DNA from 2 places in the Streptomyces sp. NPDC088124 genome. Region 1 is predicted to be linked to the other one. Evidence: riboswitches for the same ligand, from Rfam matches in the RefSeq annotation. Region 1 holds a riboswitch; the other holds the start of a gene.
The links. A riboswitch is a leader RNA that binds a small molecule or an ion and turns the genes downstream of it on or off. The one in region 1 is predicted to bind thiamine pyrophosphate.
Positions count from the first base shown of each region.

Region 1 (7,245 bases):
CGGTCGTACGGACCGGATTCGTCAATCTGTTGGCCACGCAGGGCGACATCTCCGTCGTGGGCGAGGCCGCGGACGGGGCGGAAGCGGTGCGTGTCGCCGCCGAGCACCGCCCCGACCTGGCGCTGCTCGACATCCGGATGCCACGCAAGAACGGCATCGAAGCGGCCCGGGAGATCCTCTCCGCCTCCGGCGGCGCGACGAAGGTCCTCATGCTGACCACGTTCGACCTCGACGAGTACGTGTACGACGCGCTGGCGGCCGGGGCAGGAGGTTTCCTCCTCAAGGACGCCACGTTTCCCGAACTGCTGCATGCCGTAAGGATCGTGGCGCGGGGGGACGCGCTGCTCGCTCCGGAGGTCACCAAACGACTGATAGCGGAGTTCGCACGCCAGCGGCCCCCTGTCCTGCCGGTACGCACGCTGGACGGGCTGACGGCGCGCGAGGCCGAGGTCCTCGTGCTGATCGCCCGTGGTCTCTCCAACGCCGAGATCGCCGGACGGCTCACCATCTCGGATCACACGGTCAAAACACACATCAACCGTCTGTTCGCGAAGATGCGGCTGCGGGACCGGGCTCAGGCGGTGATCCTGGCCTACGAACTCGGCCTGGTGCGGGCGGGCACGTCCGCGGCTCCGCCCACGGTGCGTCGGCCTGGCCTGTGAGGTGGCCGACGCCGCGGACCCGCGGCAGGCCTTCACGCCCCGCGCCCCGTACGGGGCGCGCCTGCTCTACGCGTGGATCCCTGGTACGGAGCACTTCCCCGGTACGGAGCGCTCCTGCGGTACGGGGTGCTCCTCCCGCCCTTCCAGGACCACCACATCCTCGCGGGTGAAGACGACCCCCACCGTCGCGCCCTCCTCGGGAGCTGCGTGCAGCCCGCACTCGGCTTCCAGGACGGGTCCGTCCCCGCGCCGTTCGGGGCGCAGCAGTACGGCGACGCGGCTGCCCCGGAAGGTACGGGCCTCGACAGTGCAGCGCAGGCCCTGCGCCGCGTCGACCAGTCGTACCCCGGCCGGGCGCACCAGCAGCAGCCGTTCTCCCCGCGCGGATCCGTCCGGCACAGGGATCCTGCCCCACGCCGTGTCCGCGGTCCCGTCGCCCACGGTCGCGTTCACGATGTTGTCGAAGCCGAGGAACCGCGCCACGAACGCGGAGGCGGGCCGCTGCCAGACCTCCAGTGGCGTGCCGCTCTGCGCAATACAACCGTCGCGCATCACCACGACGCGGTCGGCGAGAGCGAATGCCTCTCCCTGGTCATGAGTCACGGCGAGTACGGTCGTCCCCAGCCGTCCGAAGAGGCCACGCAGTTCGACGACGAGACGCTCGCGCAGGCTCCGGTCCAACTGGCCGAGCGGCTCGTCCAGCATCAACAGCCGCGGCCGCGGCGCGAGCGCCCGGGCCAGGGCGACCCGTTGCTGTTCGCCTCCGGAGAGTTCCGCGACGGCCCGGCGTCCGGCCCCTGGCAGGCCCACGAGTTCGAGCAGTTCCTCTACCCGCCGGGCCTGCTCGTCGCGTGACGCGCCGCGCATCCGCAGGCCGAAGGCGATGTTGCCCGCCACGTCGCGCTGCGGGAAGAGCTGGTGGTCCTGGAACATCAGGCCGACGCCACGCCGGTGCACCGGCACGCCGGTCTGGTCGGCACCGTCGAGGGACACTCGCCCGCCGTCCGGTGCCTGGAGACCGGCCACGACGCGCAGCAGGGTCGACTTGCCGCTGCCGCTCGGCCCGAGAACGCAGACGATCTCGTGTTCGGCGATCTCCAGATCGACCGCGTCGAGCGCGGCGTGCGCCGCGTTGCCGAACCGTACCGTGACGTCCGACAGGGTCAGCAGGGACATCAGAACTCTCCCGAGCGGTCGGTACGGATACGTTCCAGCACCAGCAGCGACACGGCGCACACCACCATCAGGACCGTGGACAGAGCCATCGCCTGCCCGTAGTTGAGCTCGCCGGGCCGGCCCAGCAGTCGCGCCACGGCCACCGGGAGTGTCGGCCGGTCGGGGCGCGCGATGAAGACCGTCGCGCCGAACTCACCGAGCGAGACGGCGAAGGCGAACCCTGCCGCCACGAGCGTGGCCCGCCGTACCAACGGCAGATCGACCTCGCGCCAGACCCGCAGCGGGGACGCTCCGAGGACGGCCGCAGCCTCGCGCAGCCGCCCGTCGACCGCACGGAGCACCGGCAGCATGGTCCGTACGACGAAGGGAACGCCCACCAGCGCCTGGGCGAGCGGCACGAGGATCCAGGAGGCCCGCAGATCCAGCGGCGGCTTGTCGAGCGTGATCAGGAAGCCGAAGCCGACGGTCACGGCGGAGACGCCGAGCGGCAGCATCAGCAGCGCGTCGAAGCCCCGTACGAGGCGTCCGGCGCGGCGTGTCAGCGCCGCTGCGGCCAGACCGCCGATCACCACCGCGATGGCCGTGGCGACCAGCGCGTACCGCAGCGAGTTCCAGATGGCCTCCAGCGGCGGCACGAGGAAGCTGCCGCCGCTCGCGTCCACCGAGGCGAGCGCCCAGTAGTAGGCAAAGCCGTAGCCGCCGGGGCCGTCGAGGGAGCGCTCGACGAGCACCCCCAGCGGCAGCAGGATCAGCAGCGCGACGGTCACGAGTACGCCGCCCAGCAGCGCCCACTGCCCGGTACCGCGCGGTCGGCGCGCGGTCTGCTCGGGGTCGACGAGCCTGAGGGCGGTCTCCCGCCTCCGTACGGTCCCGGCGTGTACGGCGAGGATCGCGCCGACCGCCGCGAACTGCACCAGCGTCAGCACGGCGGCGGTGGGCAGGTCGAGGAGTTGCGCGGTCTGCCGGTAGATCTCGACCTCAAGGGTGGCAAAGCCGGGGCCACCGAGAATCTGCACGACGCCGAAAGAGGTGAACGTGAAAAGGAAGACCATCAGCGCGGCGGCCGCGACGGCGGGAGCGAGCGCGGGCAGCGTCACGCGCCACCACGCCGCGAGACGCCCGGCGCCCAGTACGCGCGCAGCCTCCTCCTGGCGGGGGTCGAGTTGCGACCACAGGCCGCCCACGGTGCGTACGACCACCGCGTAGTTGAAGAAGACATGAGCGAGCAGGATCGCCCACACAGTGGTGTCGAGCCGTACGCCCCACAGTTCGTCGAGGAGTCCACCGCGTCCGAGCAGCGCCAGAAAGGCGGTGCCGACGACGACAGTGGGCAGCACGAACGGCACGGTGACCACGGCGCGCAGAAGCTGCTTGCCCGGGAAAGCGAAGCGCGCGAAGACATAGGCACCCGGCAGGGCGATCAGCAGGGTGAGCACGGTGGAGGCGAGCGCCTGCCAGGTGGTGAACCACAGGACGCCGAGGATGTCGGGGCGGCTCAGTACGGCGCCGACGCGGCCGAGCTGCCACGCGCTGCCCGTCGTGAGGCCGCGCCCGACAATCGCGACCACGGGGTAGGCGAAGAACACGCCGAAGAAGGCGAAAGGCCCGGCCATGAGTGCGAGGTGTACGGCGCCCCCGTGCCCACGCCGCAGCCCCCACCGCTCCCGGCACCGCGAAGGGGTCAACAGGCTGCCCCACAGGCCGCTCCGTACGTCGCCCTGTTCGCCCCCCCGTCGTCGCGGGACGCCCCGCCGGGTCCGGCCTTCCTCCACGGCCCGGCCCTCGTCCTCGGCGGTTACTTCACTACGAGTGAGGACCACGACTGGATCCACTGCTCACGGTTGGCGGCGATCCGGTCGGGCGCCACGGTCTCGGGCCGGTCGACCGTCGCGCCGAATTTCGTGAAGAGATCGGGCAGCGCGACGCCCTTGACCACCGGATTGACAAACATGTTCAGCGGCATGTCCGCCTGGAACTTCTCACTGATCAGGAAGTCCAGCAGCGCCTTGCCACCGGCCTCGTTCTTCGCGCCGTCGAGCAGCCCGGCGAACTCGGTCTGCCGGAAGCAGGTCCCGGTGGAGACCCCCGTCGGAGCCTGCTGGGGCTGCGGCTTCGCGTACAGCACCTCGACGGGCGGGCTGGAGGCGTACGAGACGACCAAAGGCCGGTCCCCCTTGGCCTTCTCGCCGCCCGCGGAGCCGGAGAAGCTCTCGTTGTACGCCTGCTCCCAGCCGTCGACGACCTGGACTCCGTTGGCCTTGAGCTTCTTCCAGTAGTCCTGCCAGCCATCGTCCCCGTAGCGCGCGACGGTGCCCAGGAGGAAGCCGAGACCGGGCGAGGACGTCGCGGCGTTCTCGGTGACGAGGAGGTTCTTGTACTGGGGCTTGATCAGGTCGTCGAAAGACTGCGGCGGCGCGAGCCTCTTGTCCGCGAAGTACTTTTTGTCATAGTTGACGCAGATATCACCGGTGTCGACCGGTGTCACCCGGTGCTTCTCCTTGTCGAGCCGCGCGCTCGCGTCGACGCGATCCAGGCCCTTCGCCTCGTACGGCGTGAACAGGCCATTGTCGAGTGCGCGGGAGAGCAGAGTGTTGTCGACCCCGAAGAAAACGTCGCCCTGGGGCGATCCCTTGGTGAGGATCTCCTTGTTGAGCGCTTCGCCGGCGTCACCGCTCTTCAGGACCTTGACGGTGTAGCCGGTCTCCTTGGTGAACTCTTTCAGCACCGCGGGGGAGGCGTTGAACGAGTCGTGGCTGACAAGGGTGACGGTCTTGGACTTCGTACCGCCGCTCCCCTCGTCACCGGACGACGCGGAGCCGTCGGAGCCGCCGCACGCGGCAAGGGTGGCGACGCCGATCGCCGCGGCGATCGCGGCGGACGCCGCGCTTCTGACGCCGGTACGGGTACGCATGGTGCCCACTGGTTTTCCTCCTGGGATGTCCAGGAGAAGACGCGGCCCCGCCCGGGGCGGGCCGTTGGCACGGACCGGCCCCCGGGCAGGGCGCAACAGCTTGAGTGATGTCCGAACTTCCTACCCAGAATGACCTGGGCAAGGTTCAGAGGGTCTGCGACCGCTGCCCGTTCTCACGGACATGTGCCGCACTCTCAGCGCTGTGGCGCTCCCCTGTCGGAAAATATGCAATATGTTTCGGCCCAAGGTTACCCCCAGGCCGCGCTAGCGCTCCGTGGCAGCCAACTGTCCACACGCACCGTCGATCTCCTGGCCCCGTGTGTCACGTACGGTCACCGGTACGCCGTGCGCCGCGATCGCCTCGACGAACTTCTTCTCGTCCTCCGGGCGCGACGCCGTCCACTTCGAGCCGGGAGTGGGGTTGAGCGGGATCAGGTTGACGTGCACCCTCTTGCCCTTGAGGAGCCTGCCGAGCCGGTCACCCCGCCACGCCTGGTCGTTGATGTCGCGGATCAGGGCGTACTCGATGGAGATTCGGCGGCCGGACTTCTCCGCGTACTCCCACGCGGCGTCCAGCACCTCCCGCACCTTCCAGCGCGTGTTGACCGGCACGAGGGTGTCGCGCAGTTCATCGTCGGGAGCGTGCAGGGAGACCGCGAGCCGGCACTTGAAGCCCTCGTCGGCGAAGCGCAGCATCGCGGGCACCAGCCCGACCGTGGAGACGGTGATCCCTCGCTGCGAGATACCCAGACCGTCCGGCTCGGGATCGGTGAGCCGGCGGATCGCGCCGACGACTCGCTTGTAGTTGGCGAGCGGCTCTCCCATGCCCATGAAGACGATGTTGGAAAGTCTCGCGGGACCGCCCGCGACCTCACCGTCGCGCAGGGCACGCATCCCGTCGACGATCTGGTGGACGATCTCCGCGGTGGACAGGTTCCGGTCCAGACCGGCCTGGCCGGTCGCGCAGAAGGGACAGTTCATCCCGCAGCCCGCCTGCGACGAGATGCACATGGTGACCCGGTCGGGATAGCGCATCAGCACGGACTCCACGAGGGTGCCGTCGTGCAGCCGCCAGAGCGTCTTACGGGTCGTGTCGTCGTCGCACGAGATGTGCCGCACCACCGACATCAGGTCGGGCAGCAGTTCCGTCGCGAGTTTCTGCCGCGCGGCGGCCGGGATGTCGGTCCACTGCTCGGGGTCGTGCGCGTACCGCGCGAAGTAGTGCTGTGACAGTTGCTTGGCGCGGAACGCCTTCTCCCCGATGGCGGCGACGGCCTCGCGGCGCTCGGCGGGAGTGAGGTCGGCGAGATGCCGCGGGGGCTTCTTGGCTCCGCGGGGCGCGACGAAAGTGAGTTCTCCGGGTGCAGGCATGGTCCGTCCAGTGTCGCAGACAGCGCCCCGTGGCCCGTTCCCCGTATTGGGTGGCATAAGAAAGGCGGTGGCATGGGAAAGGGGGTCCGCCGCCCCGTAGGCGACGCACCCCCTCCTCTGTTGCGCCCTCCGCGACCGCGCGAGCGCCCGCCCCGTACGGCGCTTGGCGCCCCGTACGGGGCGCCAAGCGCCGTACCGCCCAAGCGCCCGTATGCCTTACTAGGCGCCGTACCGGCCAAGCCGTGTGCCTTGCCTGGAAGCCCCAGTGCCTGCAAGGGCTCCTGCCTGTCAGGACCCCACGAAGAGCACCAGGAGCAGCCAGACCACCGGCGCCGTGGGCAGCAGCGAGTCCAGCCGGTCCATGATCCCGCCATGCCCCGGCAGCAGCGTGCCCATGTCCTTGATCCCGAGGTCGCGCTTGATCATGGACTCGCCGAGGTCACCGAGCGTGGCACTGGCCGCGACGGCCAGGCCGATCAGCAGCCCCTGCCACCAGGCGCCGCCGTCGATCAGGAACTCCATCAGGAGCGCGCCGGCCACCATCGCGAAGGTGACGGCCCCGCCGAGCCCCTCCCAGGTCTTGCCGGGGCTGATGCGCGGCGCGAGCTTGTGCGTACCGAAGCGCCAGCCGACGGCGTACGCGCCGGTGTCGCTGACGACGGTCAGCACGAGGAACATCAGCACGCGCTGCGATCCGTCCCCCGCCGTGAGCATCATCGCGACGAAGGTCGCCAGGAACGGTACGTAGAACGCGGCGAAGACCCCCGCGGTGACGTCCTTGAGGTAACCCTCGGGCGGCTCCGTCATCCGCCAGATCAGCACGGCGAGCGCGGTGAGGGCCATCGCGACCCAGGCGCCCTCCGCGCCGCGCGCGTATCCGGCGACGACCATCGCGGCGCCACCCACCGCCAGCGGCACGAGCGGTGCCTTGATGTCCTTCTTCTCGTCGAGCCGTGAGGTGAGCTCCCACAACCCCACGACCACGGCGATCGCAATGACACCGACGAACACGGCCTTGACGATGAAGAGCGACGCGGCGACCACCGCGCCGAGCCCGACACCGACCCCTATGGCCGCGCGCAGATCACGACCTGCCCGCTTCTTCGGCGGGGACGGCGGGGGGGC
Region 1 is NZ_JBFBJB010000031.1:42,474-49,718, reverse strand. It holds gene AB0P17_RS24975 (response regulator transcription factor) at 1-662, shown strand, start outside; gene AB0P17_RS24970 (ABC transporter ATP-binding protein) at 729-1,838, opposite strand; gene AB0P17_RS24965 (iron ABC transporter permease) at 1,838-3,451, opposite strand; gene AB0P17_RS24960 (thiamine ABC transporter substrate-binding protein) at 3,634-4,749, opposite strand; TPP riboswitch at 4,849-4,974, opposite strand; gene rlmN (23S rRNA (adenine(2503)-C(2))-methyltransferase RlmN) at 5,014-6,120, opposite strand; gene AB0P17_RS24950 (phosphatidate cytidylyltransferase) at 6,409-7,245, opposite strand, start outside.

Region 2 (7,245 bases), on a different contig from region 1:
TGTGCACGACCACGCCCAGCGCGCCGATCTCCCGGCCCCGCCGCAGACTGTGGCGGAGCGACTCCACGGACTTCTCGGCGGTCGCCTCCGTGTGCGAGCCGAAGTTGATCAGATACGGAGCGTGTACGTAGGCGGGCATCCGCGCCGCCGCGCACTCGGCGCGGAACCGCTCGTCCTGTGCCGGATTCCCGGCGGGCGTCGCCCAGCCGCGCGGATTGGCCGCGAAGACCTGGACGGTCTCCGCGCCCAGCTCGCGCGCGTACGCCAGGCCGGTCGTGGCGAGCCCGCCGGCCACGGGGACATGGGCGCCGACAGGGTTGCGCATCTGCGTCTAGAGTCCCTTGGTCTTGATGGTGATGGTGGAGCCCTCGGGGGCCTGCTCGCCGCCGGCGACGGACTGCTCGCCCACGGTGTCCCCCAGGAACGGGAAGCTCCGCTCGACCTCCACCTGGAAGCCCGCGTCCTTCAGCAGCTTCTTCGCGGCCTCGGTGCCCTGCCCGGTCACATCCGGTACGGAGACCATCCGCGGGCCCTTGGAGACCGTCAGCGTGACCGTGTCGCCCTGCGCCAGGCGGGTCCCCTCCGCGGCGGACTGCCGGGCGATCGTGCCCTCGTCCTGCGCGGAGTTCACCCGCTCCGTGGCGACCTTCACCGTGAGCCCCGCGTCCTCCAGCTCGGTGGTGGCGTCGGCCACGGTCTCGCCGGTCACATCGGGCATGTCGACGGGGGCGCCCTTGCTGACCAGAAGCGCGATGCCCGCGTCGGGCCGTACGTCCCGGCCCGCCGCCGGCGTGGAGCTGATCACCGTGCCCCGCGCGACGTCCTCGTCGAACTCCCGCTTGACGAGTCCGGCGGCCAGCCCGGCCTCCTTCAGGACGGACCGCGCCTCGGCCAGCGTCTTGCCGGTCAGGTCGGGCACCCGGACGATCTCCGGGCCGCGCGAGATGACCAGCGTCACCGGACCGCTGCCCCGGACCCGGGAGCGCGGCTCCGGATCCGTCCCCATCACCGTGCCCCGGTCGAAGCTGTCGCTGAAGTCGCGGGTGATCTTCGCGTCCAGGCCCTCGGCGCCGAGCCGCTCGCGCGCCTCCTGCTCCGTCTGCCCGAGCAGCGACGGCACCCGGGTGAACTGGCCCGAGTTGATGTACCAGACACCTGTCCCCACCCCGAGGACGAGCAGCACCGCGACGACCGCCGCGAGCACCCCCCGCGACGGCATCCCCCGGCGCCCCCCGGCCCCGTACCGGGACCGGCCGGCCGGCGGCCCGGCGTCCGGGGGCGGCATCTCCAGCCGGCTCGTGTGCCGGACGGGCTCGTCGTCCGGCTCCTCGACGGGCCGGATCCGGGGGATCACCGTCGTACGCCCGTCGGCGTCCGCGCCGGCCGCCGGCTCGGGCCTGGCCCGGGGCGGTACGGCGTCGAGCTGCGCGTCGGTGAGCGCCGCACGGGCCGCGCGGACCAGCGCCAGCAGCGCGACCGCGTCGAGCGGCCGGTCCTCGGGGTCACGCGCGGTCGCCGCGGCGACCAGCCGGTCCAGCTCCGGGGCGAGCCCGGGAACGGCGGCGGACGGGGCCGGCACGTCCTCGTTGAGATGGCGGTAGAGGACCTGCGCGGGGGTGTCCCCGGTGTGCGGCTTGGCACCGGTCAGCATCTCGTGCAGGACGACCCCGCAGGCGTACACGTCGACGCGGGTGTCGGACGTGCCGTACTCGATCTGCTCCGGCGCGAGGTACGAGACCGTGCCGAGGACGGTCCCGGTGGTGTTGGTCACCTCCCCGACGCCCCTGACCAGCCCGAAGTCGGCGACCTTGACCCGGCCGTCGTCCCCTATCAGCACGTTCTCCGGCTTCATGTCCCGGTGGACGAACCCGGCCCGGTGCGCGGCGCCGAGCGCGGCGAGCACCGGCTCCAGGATGTCCAGCGCGGCCCGCGGACGCAGCGCGCCACGCTCCCGCACGACATCGCGCAGGGTGCACCCGGCGACGTACTCCATCGCCAGGTAGACGTACGCGCCCTCCGCGCCCTGGTCGAAGACCGCGACCACATTGGGGTGCGCCAGCCGCGCCACCGACTTGGCCTCACGGATGAACCGCTCCACGAAGGAGGCGTCCGCCGCGAGCGCCGGATGCATCACCTTGAGCGCCAGGATCCGGTCGAGCCGGGTGTCCACGGCCCGGTAGACCGTGGCCATGCCGCCGACCGCGATCCGCGCCTCGACGCGGTAACGGCCGTCGAGCACCTGCCCGACGATGGGGTCCTGAAGGGTCGTATCCACGCCGGTGAGTCTACGAGTCACCGCCGACACCGCCGAAGCCCCGGTCGGACCGGGCACACGACTGAAGCCGACCTGTGACAGGCCTCCCGGAGCGTCGTTACGCACCGGACGCGCCGGGCCCCGTACCCGCCCGGCGCGCCCGGCGGGTCAGAAGCAGGGCCGCTCCGGGTCGAGCGCCGCCACCCCGTCCACCGGCGAGGACGCCTCCGCGAAGTGGCGGCGCGGGATCCGGCCCGCCCGCCGCGCCAGCCGGCCCGCCGCCACCGCGTGCCGCATCGCCTCGGCCATCAGCACCGGCTCCTGGGCGCGGGTGACCGCGGACGCCAGCATCACCGCGGCGCACCCCAGCTCCATCGCGAGCGCGGCGTCCGACGCGGTGCCCGCGCCCGCGTCCAGGATCACCGGGACACCGGCGCGCTCCACGATGAGCTGGAAGTTGTGCGGGTTGCGGATGCCGAGCCCGGAGCCGATGGGCGAGCCGAGCGGCATGATCGCGGCGCACCCCACGTCCTCCAGCTTCGCCGCCAGGACCGGGTCGTCGTTGGTGTACGGCAGGACCGTGAACCCGTCGTCCACCAGGGTCTCCGCGGCGTCCAGCAGCTCCACCGGGTCGGGCAGCAGGGTGCGTTCGTCCGCGACGACCTCCAGCTTGATCCACTCCGTGCCGAGCGCCTCCCGGGCGAGCCGGGCGGTCAGGACGGCCTCGCCGGCGGTGAAGCAGCCCGCCGTGTTGGGCAGCGGGCGGATGGAGAGCCGGTCCAGCACGGAGAGCACGGAGCCCTGCACGGTGGGGTCCAGCCGGCGCATCGCGACCGTGGTGAGTTCGGTGCCGGAGGCGATCAGCGAGCGTTCGAGGACGTCGAGGCTGGGCGCCCCGCCCGTCCCCATGATCAGCCGGGAGGAGAACGTGGTGGAGCCGATGGTGAGCAGATCGTCGGCCATGTCCGTCAGCCTCCCTGGACGGCGGTGAGCACTTCGACCCGGTCGCCGTCGCTGAGCGCGGTGCCGGACCAGCGGGTACGGGGGACCACCGTCTCGTTGACGGCGGCGGCCACCCCGGAGGGCGCCGGGGTGAGAGTCGCGACGACGGCGTCGAGGGTGGTCGCGGCGGCGAACTCGCGCCGCTCGCCGTTGACGGAGACATGCATCACGGAAGTGTTCATACGGGCTGCTCCAAAGGGGCGGACACGGAAGCGCCGGCGGAGAAGCGCAGCGGGGTGAAGGGCGCCGCCTCGGGCGGGAGCTCATCCGTCGTCAGGACGGTGGCCATGACATCGCCGGTGACCGGCGTCAGCAGGACCCCGTTGCGGTAGTGGCCGGTGGCCAGCGACAGACCCGGCAGCACGGTCGGCCCGAGCAGCGGCGCGTTGTCCGGCGAGCCGGGGCGCAGCCCGGCGCGGGTCTCGGTGAGCGGCAGCTCGGTGATGCCGGGCACCAGTTCGTGCGCGTCGCGCAGCAGCTCGTACACGCCGCCCGCCGTGACCGTCGTGTCCCAGCCCAGTTCCTCACTGGTCGCGCCGACGACCAGCTCGCCGTTCTCGCGCGGCACCAGATAGACCTGGCCGCCCCGCACCACGGCCCGTACCGTCCGGGACAGGAAGGGCTCGTGGCGGCGCGGCATCGTCAGGCGCAGGACCTGCCCCTTGACGGGCCGTACGGGCGGCACCGCCTCCGGGGGCACGCCCGCCAGCCTGCCGCTGAGGCTGCCGCCCGCCAGCACCACCCGGTCCGCGGCGAGCGCGCCGCCGTCGGCGAGGACGGCGCCCGCGGCCCGGTCCCGTACCACGGTGAGCCCCCGGGCCCAGGCGTGGTGGAGGACCACCCCGGCCCGCTCGCAGGCCGTGAGGAGCGCCGCCGCGAGCCGCCGCGGGTCGATCTGGTGGTCGCCGTCGACCCGCAGGCCCCCGCGTACCCCCGGCGCGAGCATCGGTTCCAGGCGCCGGCACTCGCGCCCCGTCAGCCACTCGGAGGCCAGCCCCGATCGCCGCTGCAGCGCGTGCAGTTCGCGGAGCTGCGCGCGGTCGTCGGAGTCCAGGGCCACCGCGAGCGTGCCGCACGCCCGGTACCCGGTGTCCCGGCCGCTCGCCTCCTCCAGCTCCGCGACGAACGCCGGATACCGCCCGGCGGAGGCGAGATTGAGCCCGAGCAGGGTCTGCTCGCCGTGGTGCAGCTCGGTGACGGCGGCGAGCATGCCCGCCGCGACCCCCGCCGCGCCGCCGCCCGGGTCCGGGTCGGCGACGGCGGTACGCAGCCCGCGCCGGGCCGCGCGCCAGGCCGTGACCAGACCGATGATCCCGCCGCCGACGACCAGGACGTCGTACCCCGTGGGGGATGTCGGTGCCCGGGACGATGACCGTGTGGATGCGTGCATGGGCGTCCAGCCCCTCCCTTCGCCGGCATGACCCGGATCAGGTTCGTACGGTCGGAGGCCGCTCCAGCCTCCCTCTCAGCCCGGTGCGTCCGGACTCCCGCGAGGTAGTGTCGACCGCCAGACTAACGCGCCGTCCACCAGGTCGTAAGGGAGCATCACCATGGCCCGCTCGTTGGACGGACTCGTCCTCTCACCCGTCGCCGACCAGGCCCCGGGCCAGGTCGGGACCCGTACCCGCTTCGCGTACCACGAGGAGGACGGCCACATCTGGGCCTCCTACGAAGGCGGCGACGTGCTCCGCGGCCACCTCGTGGGAACGCGTACCGGGGACCGTCTCGACTTCCGTTACGTCCAGTTGAGGCACGGCGGTGAGACCTCCTCGGGGCACTGCGTCTCCACCGTCGTCGAACTCCCCGACGGCCGGGTCCGGCTGGAGGAGAGCTGGGAGTGGGAGTCCCGGGAAGGCAGCGGGACGAGCGTCGTGGAGGAACTGCCCGCCGGCGCTCCGGTCTCTGTCTGACACCGCTGCGGCGCCCGTCGGCAGGTGACGCTGCCCGTCGGCACGCGACGCCGCCCCGCCGTTCCGGCGACCTCTAAGGTGACCGGGTGAGCGAACAGCGGCAGGCACACGGACGTGACGGGCACGAGGGGTGGGACCCGGGCGACGGGCGGCCGGATGAGCCCGGGGTGGTCGTCGTCGGCGCGGGCATGGCGGGGGTGCGGACCGCCGTCGCCCTGCGCGAGAAGGGGTACGGCGGCCGGATCACCCTGATCGGCGCGGAACCCCACCCGCCCTACGACCGGCCCCCGCTCTCCAAGGCGATCCTGCTCGGCACGGCCGAAGGATCCGCCTTCGACATCGACTTCGAGGCCCTCTCCGTCGACCTCAGGCTCGGTCTGGAAGCCACCGGGCTGCGCCCGTCCGACCGGGAGCTGGACACCACCGCCGGGCCCGTCCCGTACGACGTGCTGGTCATCGCCACCGGCGCCGAACCCGCCGTACTGCCCGGCACGGAGGGCGTGCCCGGGGTCCACCCGCTGCGCACGCTCGACGACGCCGTGCGGCTGCGCCCCGTACTGGAGCGGCGGCGGGAGGTCGTCGTCGTGGGCGCGGGCTGGATCGGCGCGGAGTTCACCACCGCCGCCCGCGAGGCCGGATGCGTGGTGACCGTCGTGGAGGCCGCCGACCGGCCCCTCGCGGGCGTCCTGCCCGCAGAGGTCGCCGCCCCTATGACCGACTGGTACGCGGAGAGCGGCGCCGAACTGCTGACGGGCACCGGTGTCGCCGCCGTCGAGCCGGGCACGGTGATCCTCGCGGACGGCCGCCGGCTCGCCGCCGACGCGGTGGTCGTGGGCATCGGCGCACGGCCCGCGACGGCCTGGCTCGCGGGCTCCGGCATCGCGCTCGGCGCGGACGGCTCGATCACCGCGGACGAACGGCTGCGCACCTCGCTGCCAGACGTGTACGCGGTCGGTGACTGCGCCTCCTTCCCGTCCGCGCGCTACGGCGAACGGCTCCTGGTCCACCACTGGGACAACGCGCTCCAGGGACCGCTCACGGTCGCCGCGCAGGCCGTCGGGGAGACCGATCCGGTCTACGATCCGGTGCCGTACTTCTGGTCGGAGCAGTTCGGCAGGTTCGTCCAGTACGCGGGCCACCACGGGGCGGCCGACACCCTGGTACGGCGCGGCGACCCCGCGGGGGCTTCCTGGTCGGCGGTCTGGCTGCGCGACGGCGTCCTGGTGGCCCTGCTGGCCGTGGGGCGCCCCCGCGACTTGGCCCAGGGCCGCAAGCTGATCGAGGCGGGCGCGCGCCTCGACCGGGAGCTGACGGCCGACCCGGCGGTACCGCTGCGCAAGGCGGTCCGCTGAGAGCCTCTCGGGTGACCGCACGGTCAGAGGTCACCCGACGGGCTCTGAGCCGTCCGGCGGCGGTCCAGGTCCGTTGTGCCCTGGTTTCCACCCCGTCCGGAGTGGCTCGGGGTGCCCGGTGTCAGTCCGGGATGGCACGCTTGTCCTGTGACCGAGATTGACGCAAAGATCGATGCTCTCGTCCCCGCCTGGCTTCACCTGCCCGATATCGCCGAAATGCTCGGTGTCGAGGTGACGCGCGTGCGGCAGTTGGTGAAGGAAGGCCAGCTCATCGCCGTGCGCCGGGGCGAGAACAGGACGCTCCAGGTTCCCGCCGCCTTCATCGACGGCACCAAGGTCGTCAAGGGGCTCGCCGGCACCCTGACGCTCCTGAGGGACGACCACTTCACCGACGAAGAGATGCTTGAGTGGCTCTTCACCCCCGACCCCAGCCTGCCCGGCACCCCCGCGCAGGCGCTCAGCGAGAATCGCGGTACGGAGGTGAAGCGCCGGGCTCAGGCGCTCGCCGTCTGACGGCCTCATCATCCGGGGACGGGCGGCGCCCGCCGCCGCCCGTCCAGGAAGTCACGTAGCTCCACACACAGCTCCGCGAGCGGTTCCGGACGCCGTTCCGGACGCAGATGCCGACGCGGATTCCAACGGGGGGACCTTTCCATGCCCACGCCTCACGAGGCACTGTCCGACGCCCGGCTCTACCTGTGCGTGGACGCCCGCAAGCGGCAGGGGG
Region 2 is NZ_JBFBJB010000002.1:100,924-108,168, reverse strand. It holds gene AB0P17_RS01825 (deoxyribonuclease IV) at 1-325, opposite strand, end outside; gene pknB (Stk1 family PASTA domain-containing Ser/Thr kinase) at 332-2,275, opposite strand; gene AB0P17_RS01815 (thiazole synthase) at 2,423-3,217, opposite strand; gene thiS (sulfur carrier protein ThiS) at 3,223-3,423, opposite strand; gene thiO (glycine oxidase ThiO) at 3,435-4,646, opposite strand; TPP riboswitch at 4,644-4,757, opposite strand; gene AB0P17_RS01800 (hypothetical protein) at 4,807-5,166, shown strand; gene AB0P17_RS01795 (FAD-dependent oxidoreductase) at 5,334-6,518, shown strand; gene AB0P17_RS01790 (Rv2175c family DNA-binding protein) at 6,666-7,031, shown strand; gene thiE (thiamine phosphate synthase) at 7,173-7,245, shown strand, end outside.
Region 2: it holds a riboswitch for thiamine pyrophosphate, as region 1 does, so the genes downstream of both, thiO (glycine oxidase ThiO) here and AB0P17_RS24960 (thiamine ABC transporter substrate-binding protein) in region 1, are expected to answer to the same signal.